3 regions of the Nocardioides sp. S5 genome follow, and region 1 is predicted to be linked to each of the others. Evidence: riboswitches for the same ligand, from Rfam matches in the RefSeq annotation. Region 1 holds a riboswitch; each other region holds the start of a gene.
The links. A riboswitch is a leader RNA that binds a small molecule or an ion and turns the genes downstream of it on or off. The one in region 1 is predicted to bind cobalamin.
Positions count from the first base shown of each region.

Region 2: it holds a riboswitch for cobalamin, as region 1 does, so the genes downstream of both, CFI00_RS21645 (magnesium chelatase subunit D family protein) here and CFI00_RS16175 (hypothetical protein) in region 1, are expected to answer to the same signal.
Region 3: it holds a riboswitch for cobalamin, as region 1 does, so the genes downstream of both, cobN (cobaltochelatase subunit CobN) here and CFI00_RS16175 (hypothetical protein) in region 1, are expected to answer to the same signal.

Region 1 covers NZ_CP022296.1:3,264,920-3,268,188, forward strand. The annotation lists gene CFI00_RS16175 (hypothetical protein) at 1-1,669, opposite strand, end outside; cobalamin riboswitch at 1,745-1,884, opposite strand; gene CFI00_RS16180 (prenyltransferase/squalene oxidase repeat-containing protein) at 1,988-3,269, opposite strand, start outside.
Region 2 covers NZ_CP022296.1:4,380,249-4,383,517, reverse strand. The annotation lists gene CFI00_RS21645 (magnesium chelatase subunit D family protein) at 1-1,642, opposite strand, end outside; cobalamin riboswitch at 1,668-1,814, opposite strand; gene cbiE (precorrin-6y C5,15-methyltransferase (decarboxylating) subunit CbiE) at 1,833-3,047, shown strand.
Region 3 covers NZ_CP022296.1:4,366,767-4,370,035, reverse strand. The annotation lists gene CFI00_RS21590 (precorrin-8X methylmutase) at 1-450, opposite strand, end outside; cobalamin riboswitch at 502-577, opposite strand; gene CFI00_RS21585 (nitrite reductase) at 647-1,483, opposite strand; cobalamin riboswitch at 1,546-1,685, shown strand; gene cobN (cobaltochelatase subunit CobN) at 1,711-3,269, shown strand, end outside.

The DNA.
Region 1 (3,269 bases):
GGGTGGCCACGACGCGCATCCGCTTCGCGCCGAGGACGGCACGCGCCGGCTTGGTGAGCTTGAGCGTGACCCGGGAGGTCCGGCCGGGCTCGACCTCGTACGCCGACTTCGCCACGACCAGCCGGGACCTCTTGCCGTTGGCGCGCTCGACCTTCGCGGCCGTACGGACCTTGATCTTGCCGGTGCAGGCCTGGGCTGCGTCGCACGTGACGGAGACCTTGAAGCGATTGTTCCGGCCCACCTTCTCGACCTTCGCCACTGCCAGGTCACCGACGACCGGTGTGGCCGGGAACGGGGTGGAAGCTGCGGCGGCGGTCGCGGTAGTGCTGGCGGTGGCGGACCCGTTGAGCGTCGTGACCCTGAACGTGTGCGCGAGGGCACCGGCGGGAAGCGTGAATGCGACGGGGACGGTCGAGCCGGTGCCGGTGCCGGTGACGGCCGTGGCCCGCCCGCCGAGGCTGACGCAGGCGGGCTCGCCGGCGCCAAGGCCAGACACGTCGACCGTGACGGCGCTCTTCTCGACCGCGATCGCAGGCGCTGAGACGACTACGTCGGTCCCGGCGGGGACGTGGGCCATGGCGGGGAGCGCCTGGGCGCTGGCGCGCCTGAACCCGTCCTGCAGGGCGACCGGGATCGTCCCCGCGGCCCTCGCGGCGGCGATGTCGGCGGCCTTGTAGGCGATCGCACCGTTGTGGGCCGACAGCGTGGTCGCGCACGGCGCGAGGTCGGCGACCTGGAGCCCGCGTAGCCAGCCTGCAGCCTTGGTGGCGGCGCCGTCATGGCCCGCCTCGGCGAGGGCCCAGCCGGCGAGGCCGGTGGTGTTCGCGTTGGTCCCGAGCGCACCGGCGCTGAACGAGCCGTCCGAGGCCTGCTGCTTCCTTAGCCAGCTGGCGGCGAAGAAGGCGGCGCCCTTGGCGGCGAGGGATGCGTCCGGGGTTTCAAGGATGTTGAGCACCGCGAGCGCCGTGGTGTCGACCTCACCGACCTTGTCGGCGGCGCAGCCCTGTTCGGGCGCCGCCTTGTCCTTGGTGAGATCCGCCCGGAACGAGCCGTCGTCGCACTGCTGCTCGAGGAGGAAGGCCATGACCTCGTCCGCGAGGTCGGAGCCCTGTCCGCCCAGCGCGCGGGCGGCCCAGGACTGGCTGATGACGTTGAGCGAGTCGGTCGGGTCACCGGTCGTGTAGTCGGTCTCGCCGACGTTCTGGACGCGGCCCTCGATCGGAGGGGTCGTGGCGACGTTCCCCTCGACCACCGACTGGAGGTCTGTGCCACCGAAGTTGGTGGCGTCGCTGCCCGCGACCTGCGCGAGCGCGATCGCTTTCGCTGCGGACCCGGTGTAGACGGTGGGCGCAAAGTCGTACCACTGGGTGACCTTCGGCGCCACGGCGTCGGCGATTGCGACAACGGTGGCGTCCTGGCCGCCGACGGCGTCGAGGGCGAAGGCGACGTCTGCGGAGAGGCCGAAGTCGTCGTAGACGTAGCCGTCGAACTCGCCGACGACGATCCCGTTGGTGATCTGTGACCGCAGCCAGGTCGCGCCCGCGGACACGGCGCGATCGCCGGCCGACTGGCCGGCAGCCGCGGTGGAGGGAGCGGCAGCGACGAGGGTGCCGGCTGTGAGAGTGGCTGCGGCGAGCGTGACGGCCGCAAGCCCTGAGATGAGCTTCATTGTTCCTTCCTCGCTGCGACAGCGAGGGAGGACGGCGTGCGCCGGTCTGCCCCGCTGCATTCCTCGACAGCGATGGTGGTCATGACGCGTCGGGGCGGGTGTTCCGGCTCGCACGGGATCTCTCCCGTGCCTACGGTTGCGGGTCAGCGCCGGATTCGGACCGGCTTTCCCCACCTCGGGCGTGTGTGGTGCCGACCCGGACGGGTGCGGCGGTCGCAGCGTAACCCTCGTCGTGCCCCGGGCGCACCTCGGCCCGGCGCCACGAGATGAAACCAGTGGACGCCGGGCCGCGGTGGTGTGTCAGGTGGAGCTGGTGGGTCAGTTGCGGACCCGGAGGGACGTACGCGCCTCGTCGTCGGAGGTCTTGACCAGGCCGACGCGTCGCTGGTTGCCCGCGGGCAGCTGCAGCTTGCGCACGATCTTGTCGCCGGACCTCTTGCCCTTCACCCGGACGAAGTCGCCCTTCACCTGCAGGCAGGCGCTCTCGCTGGGAGCGAGGCCGAAGACACGGAACTGGACACGCTCACCGGCACGGGCGCTCTTGCGCACCGAGACGACCTCGAGCTTGTCCTTGCTGGCCGGCGCGAACTGCAGGCCCAGCACCGCCTGGGCGGTGGCGCGGCGCCACTCGTCCCGCGCCTCGGTCGGGATCCCCGTCGTCGCGGAGGCCTTCACCCGGTCTCTGCGGTAGGCCACCGCGCCGGTGTCCTTGGTCAGCGCGGTGCGGCACCTGTACTTGTCGACCGGCTGGTTCTTGCGCACCCACAGCGCCGCCTTCAGGGCTGCGTCGCGCTCCTTCAGCAGGCCGAGGGCGAACCCGGCGATCGCCGTCGAGTTGGTGTTGATCTTGCTGATCGGCGCGGCGGCGCGGAACGCCCCGCTCCCTCGCTGCCGGTCGACGAGCCAGGCGCGGGCCTTGTCGAGCGCCGCCGTGACGGCGGGGGTCTTGTCGTCCGACTCGACCAGGTTGATCACCGCCAGCGCAGTGGCGTCGGGGTCGGCCTCACTGCCCGGAGCGCCCTCGGTGCACGACTGGTTGGGCGCGTCGGCCTTCTCGAAGCTCGCGCGGAAGAAGCCCGACGCGCACTGCTGCTTGAGCAGGAAGTCACGCGCCGCGGCCGCCTCGGTGGACCGGGCCTGCGACAGGGCTCGCACGGCGTAGGACTGGCCCACGACGTTGGCGTAGCTGCCGAACTCCGACTTGTCGGAGATCCGCCCGGCGATCGCCGCGGCCTGCGGCTCTGCCGCGGGGTCAGCAGGCACGTTGGCGGTGCGCTCCTCGAGGCGGGTGATGAGGTTGACCCCGCCGTAGTTCGTCGGGTTCTGCTTCGCCACCTTGGCGTAGGCGGCGGCCTTGGCCAGCGGCCCGGCGTAGGACTCCTTGGTGCCGTCGCCGACGTACTCGCCGATGCGGGCTTCGAGGGCCGTGGTGATCGCCACGTTGACGTCACCCTGGCCGCGGACCGTCGACAGGGCCATGCCGGTGTCGATCGTGAGACCGAAGTCGGGGCCGCCGTCGCCGACCATGAGGCCGTTCGTGAGCTCGCCGGCCAGCCACTCGGCGGCGATCGTGGACGGCGTGCTGTCCGTGGAGGTCGCG
Region 2 (3,269 bases), 1.1 Mb from region 1:
CGGCGATGTCGACCGAGTGCGTCGGCGGCAGCGCGACCTCGGCGCCGTCGCCGCGGAAGGTGACCAGCCCGACCTTGTCGCGGCGCTGGTAGGCGTCGAGCAGCAGGCTGAGGATCGCGGTCTTGACCTGCTCCATCCGCTTGCGCGCGGCCATCGAGCCGGAGGCGTCGACACAGAAGAGGACGAGGTTGGCCTCGCGCCCCTCGCGCCGGGCGGTGCGGAGGTCGGCGTGCTCGAACCTGAGCCGTCCCCCGGTCCGGCCGCGGGCCAGCTGGTGCGGCGCGGCGGCACGGATCGTCTCGACGAGGTGCAGCCCGCCCTGGCCCGTCGGGTCGACGCCGGCGCGGCGCCCGTTCGACGTCAGCGCGCGCGATCGCTTGCCGGACTCGCCCGCCCCGGTGCCGGTGACCTCGAAGCGACGGACCTTGTAGGGGTCTGCGGCGGCCATGACACTTTCCATCGCTGGTTGAGGAGGGCGCTCAGCGCTGCCATCCGGTGGTTGAGGAGGGCGCTCAGCGCTGCCATCCGGTGGTTGAGGAGGGCGCTCTGCGCCCGTCTGGAAACCAGGATCCTCGGAGTCCCCCTCACCCTCCGGCTCCGGCGGAAGCGGAGGCTCGGGCTCCGGCTCCTCGTCCCCGAGGATCGAGTCGAGCAGGTCCTCGTCCAACCCCGGAGCGTCGAAGGGGTTGCGCCGCCGCCGGTGTGGCAGCGCCAGGATCGCGGCCTGGCGGATGTCGGCCCGCGTGACGGTGGTCCGTCCGTTCCACGCGGCGTGCGCCACGGCCGTACGCGTGGCGACGATGTCGGCGCGCATCCCGTCGACCTCGAAGGCGGCGCAGACCTCGGCGACCTTGGTCAGCACCGCGTCGGTGAGCTCGACCTCGGGCAGCAGCTTGCGGGCGGCGGCGATCCGGTCCGTCAGCGCGCGCTCCGAGTCGGCGTACGCCTCGACGAAGGTGCCCGGGTCGGCGTCGAACGCGAGCCGGCGGCGTACGACCTCGGCGCGCAGCCGCGGGTCGCGCGGGGCGGCGATCTCGACGGTGAGGCCGAAGCGGTCGAGGAGCTGGGGGCGGAGCTCACCCTCCTCAGGGTTCATGGTGCCGACGAGCACGAAGCGGGCGGCGTGGGCGACCGAGACGCCGTCGCGCTCGACGGTGGAGCGGCCCATCGCGGCGGCGTCGAGCAGCAGGTCGACGAGGTGGTCGTGGAGGAGGTTGACCTCGTCGACGTAGAGCAGTCCGCGGTGGGCGCGGGCGAGGAGGCCGGGCTCGTACTCGGCGACGCCGTCGGCCAGCACCTTGGACAGGTGCAGCGAGCCGAGCACGCGGTCCTCGGTGGCGCCGACGGGGAGCTCGACGAGGCGCACAGGCCGGGTCTCGGTCTCGGCGTCGAGCGGCCAGTCTCCATCTGGAGACGTGTCGCCCGGTCGGCTCGAGAACCGGTCGCCGGCGACCACCTCGATCGGCGGCAGCACGGAGGCGAGAGCGCGCACGGTGGTGGACTTCGCCGTGCCCTTCTCGCCGCGCACGAGGACGCCGCCGACCTCGGGGGAGATCGTGGTGAGGACCAGCGCGAGGGTCATGTCGTCGCGGTCGTCGGCCTGAGAGGGGACGATCGCGGACAGGGGGTACTGCAGTGGCATGGGGGCTCCCGCTCTCGTTGCCAACTTCTGGTGGATGGCGGGAGGCCGGTCTTCGGACTTCTCGGAACGCCATGTCGACGTCTCGAGTCACCGCAGCGGGCCCTGTGCCGGATTTTCACCGGCTTCCCAGATTCTCCCCAGACTTCGGGGCACCTCTCGCCAAGTCCCGGTCACGATAGCGTCTGCGGCCATGTCGTCCACCGGGGTGCCCAGCGAGGTCGTCGTCGTCGGGATCGGGGCCGACGGGTGGCCTGGCCTGTCGCCTTCTGCCCGCTCGCTCGTGCTGGAGGCGGGGGTGTTGTGGGGTGGGGCGCGGCACCTGTCGCTGGTGCCAGACGTGCCTGATCAGGTTCGGGTGCCGTGGCCGTCGCCGCTGTCTGCTGGCCTTCCGCCGCTGCTTTCTGAGTACGCCGGACGTCCCGTCGTCGCGCTGGCGTCGGGGGACCCGCTGGTGTCGGGGATCGCGTCGACGCTGCTCGACCTGGGGGCGCCCGTACGCGTGGTGCCGGCCGTGTCGTCGGTGGCGCTGGCGCGGGCCCGGATGGGGTGGTCGGCCGAGTCGTGCGTGGCTGTGACGGTCGTCGGGCGCTCGGTGGATCGGGTGCTGCGCGAGTGCGCGCCGGGGCGGCGGGTGCTGGTGCTGTCGTCGGATGCGTCGACGCCTGGTGCACTTGCTGAGATCCTGACGTCGGCAGGATGGGGAGCGTCGCGTCTGACGGTGCTTGGGGACCTGGGGTCATCGTCCGAGTCCTCTGTCGCCGGCGTTGCGGCGTCCTGGTCGGAGTCGTCGCCGGCACTGAACGTCATCGCGCTGGAGGTTTCTGGAAACGGGTTGGCTTCCTGGGCTCCTGGCCTTCCTGACGATGCATTCGAGAATGACGGCCAGCTCACCAAGCGCGACCTCCGCGCCTCCGCCCTCGCGCGCCTGGTGCCTGCTCCAGGTCAACTCCTGTGGGACGTCGGCGCCGGTGCGGGGTCGGTCGGCATCGAGTGGATGCGCGCGCATCCGTTCTGTCGCACCATCGCCATCGAGTCAGAGCCGGATCGAGCTGCGCGGATCGGCCGCAATGCCTCTGCCCTCGGGGTGCCCGAACTTCAGGTCATCGAAGGCCGCGCGCCTGCAGCGTTGTCGGGCCTCGAGTCTCCGGACGCGATCTTCATCGGTGGTGGCGCCACCCGCGAGGGCGTTCTGGAAACTTGCTTGAGCGCAATCAAGCCCGGCGGCCGCCTCGTCGTGCACGGCGTCACCCTGGAGACCGAGACCCACCTAGGCAAGGCGTACGCCGACCACGGGGGTGAGCTCACCCGCGTTGGCGTCGAGACGGCTGCCGCGATCGGCACCTTCACGGGCTGGACGCCAGCGCGCACGGTCACCCAATGGGCCTGGGACAAGCACGAGAACTGAGGCGCGGATCCAACGTCCGATTCGCCGCTTTTACGACACAGGGATCTGCCGAGATTTTCGTCAGGAGGTGTTGGCGGCGAGCCGCAGTGCAGTAGCAGAAGGCGATGGCGCAACTGACCGATCCACCGCTCGACCTAGCGCGCCCCGCGGGATGCGGGTCACCCGACGCGACCCGCTTGCGGCAACGGCCGCCATGGCGACGCTGCAGGCGTCAGAAGGGAC
Region 3 (3,269 bases), 1.1 Mb from region 1:
GAACAGCGCGGTGGGAGCGTTGCCGATCGCGACGACGGCCCCTTCGAGGCGGCCCTCCAGCAGCGAGAGCGCGGCGGCCGAGCGGGTGGTGGCCATCAGCATCGCGAGGTCGGGCGTACGCCGGTCGTGCAGCGCGCAGAGCACCTCGTTGTCGCGGGGGAGGCGGGCGCGGGTGACGCCGGACGCGACCATGTGGGCGTCGGTGATGATCGGAGCGCCGCCTTCGAGCGCCTCGCGGGCGGCGCCCACCAGCCGGTGGTGGATCACCAGGTCGTCGGTCAGGTCGGTCTGGCCGGTCCCGTGGACCATGCGGACGGCGACGCGCTCGGCGTCGGCCGGCAGGTGGTCGAAGCTGGCCTCGCGGCGGATCGTCGCGAAGGACTCGTCGTAGATCTCGGCCCCGCGGGCGATGTAGTCGTAGCGACGGGTCGGTCGGGCAAGCAGTGTCATCACGGCTCCTCGGGGTTCGCGCCCCTGGGTAGGCAGGTAACGCCGCGCGGGCAGTGTCTGGCTCGCCCCCGATGTGGCTGGGGGACTGACAGTGGCGGAACCGCCCCGGACTTGCACCGGGTTCCTGCGTCGCGTGACGGGGGCAGCCTAGGGCCTTGTGGGCCGGCGTGGTTTCGAGGCTCGCTCCGCTCGCACCTCAACCACCGAGGGGGCGACGGGTGAGGAGGGACTTCCATGGCGTGACGACCAGGTGCTCCGGGAGCTCCTGGACCGACGACCGGTCGACCACCCCGCCCGCCACCTCGACGTGCGCGACGCCGGGGGCGACCTCGCCGTACGCCGGATGCTCGGTCGCTGCGGGCAGGCGAGGGTCGGGGTCGTGGGCGTCGGGCGCGGCAGGCAGCTCGTCCACGTGCCACGCGGCATGGTCCCCGCTGCCGCGGACCTGCTGGAAGGCGCGGGCCAGGCCGGTGAGCCGGGCCGCCGCCTCGCGCAGCGGGACGACCGGACCCCACTGCGTCGACCCGACCCGCAGCTGGACCTCGTCGGCCGAGAGGGCGACGAGCCCCAGGTCGCAGGTCCGTGGGACGAGGTCGCCGCGACCGTCGTCGAGGACGAGGAGGAAGCGACCCGGGAGCATCGCGAGGGACGGCGTGGCGCAGATGCGCTCGTCGAGCTCCTTCGTGACGGGGCGGAGGTCGGCGCGTCCGCCGTGCAGCCCGGTCAGGGGCGAGACGAGGACGTTGCGCACCAGCTCGTGGTCCGGGTGCGGCAGGAGTCCGGTGGCGCGGATGGCCTCGACGACCTCGGGCGGGACATTGCCGTCGACCAGCGGGAGCGCGCGGAGCTGGAGGTTGGCCCGCTTGGTCAGGTGCACCTGCCCGTCGCCGTACGCCTCGGCGACGTCGAGCAACGCCAGCAGCGTGGTGCGGGAGAGGTGGCCGCCGGGGATGCGGAGGCGTACGAGCGCTCCGTCGTCGGCGGGCCAGGGACGGAAAACGCCGGGGCAGAGGTCGCCTCGGGTCCGGTCCATGGCGTCGGATGATTGCACGGTGTGGTTTCGAGGCTCGCTTCGCTCGCACCTCAACCACCGAGGGGGTGGAGTGCCGCTAGGGTCGTGCGCACCACTCCGCGTGGGACCCAGGAACCCGGTGTCATTCCGGGGCGGTTCCGCCACTGTGAGGGCCTGCGTGCAGGCCCGTAGCCAGACACTGGCCCACGCGGATCCCATCAGAGGGGCGAGAACCCCGAGGAGGATCCGTGCGCATCGCACTGCTGTCCACGTCCGACACCGACCTGCTGAGCGCGCGGGAGTCCGGCGCCGACTACGTCCTGGCCAACCCGGCGCGGCCCGGGCACCAGTCGATGGCCGAGGTGATCGAGGGCTGCGACCTGGTCGTCGGCCGGCTGCTCGGCTCGCCCCAGGATCTGTGCTCCGGCTTCACCCGCGTCGCCGCGACCGGGATGCCGGTCGTCGTGCTCGGCGGCGAGCAGTCGCCGAGCGCCGAGCTGATGGAGCTGTCGTCGGTGCCGATCGGCGTCGCGGCCGAGGCGCACCGCTACCTCGCCGAGGGCGGGCCGGCGAACCTCCGCCAGCTCCACGCCTTCCTCTCCGACACGGTGCTGCTGACAGGGGAGGGGTTCGAGCCGCCGGAGGTGCTGCCGCAGTGGGGGTTCGCGGAGCGGGAGGTGGTTTCGAGGCTCGTCGCTGGCGCTCCTCGCACCTCAACCACCGAGAAGGTGAGGGTGGGGGTGCTCTACTACCGCGCCCACGAGGCCAGCGGGAACACCGCCTTCGCCCACGCCCTCGCCGACGCGATCGACGCGACGGGCCACGCGGTCGGCGTACCCATCTTCGCCGGGTCGCTGCGGTCCGCGCCCGACGAGCTGTACGACGCGCTCGGCACGCTGGACGCGCTCATCGTCACCGTGCTGGCCGCCGGCGGCAGCGTGCCCGCGGGCGCGAGCGCCGGCGGGGACGACGAGTCGTGGGACGTCGCGCGGATGTCGGCACTCGACATCCCGATCATCCAGGGCCTCTGCCTCACCTCCAGCCGCGCGGAGTGGGAGGCGTCCGACGACGGCGTCAGCCCGATGGACTCCGCGACCCAGATCGCGATCCCCGAGTTCGACGGGCGGATCATCACCGCGCCCTTCTCCTTCAAGGAGGTCGACGCCGACGGCCTCCCGCGCTACGTCGCCGACCCCGAGCGCTGCGCCCGGGTCGCGGGCATCGCGGTCAGGCACGCCCGCCTGCGGCACATCCCGAACGCCGAGAAGCGGCTCGCGCTCGTGCTGTCGGCGTACCCCACCAAGCACGCCCGCATCGGCAACGCCGTCGGGCTCGACACCCCGGTCTCCGCGATCCGGATGCTGCAGCGGCTCAGGGTGGAGGGGTACGACCTGGGTGACGGCGAGGTCGTCGAGATCCTCGACCGCGAGGCGAGCGACACCGAGAAGGGCGATGCGCTGATCCACGCGCTCATCGCGGCCGGCGGCCAGGACGAGGAGTGGCTGACCCACGCGCAGCTGACGGACGCGCACGTGCGGATCACGCCGGAGCAGTACGCCGCGTGGACCGCCGACCTGCCCGCGGACCTGCGCGCCGACATGGTCGAGGCCTGGGGCGAGGCGCCCGGATCGCTCTTCGTCAACGATGCCGGCGAGCTCGTGCTGGCGACCGTGCGCGCCGGCAACGTCGTGCTGCTCATCCAGCCGCCGCGCGGGTTCGGGGAGAACCCGATCGCGATCTACCACGACCCCGACCTCGCGCCGACGCACCACTACCTCGGTGCCTACCGCTGGCTGGAGCACGGGTT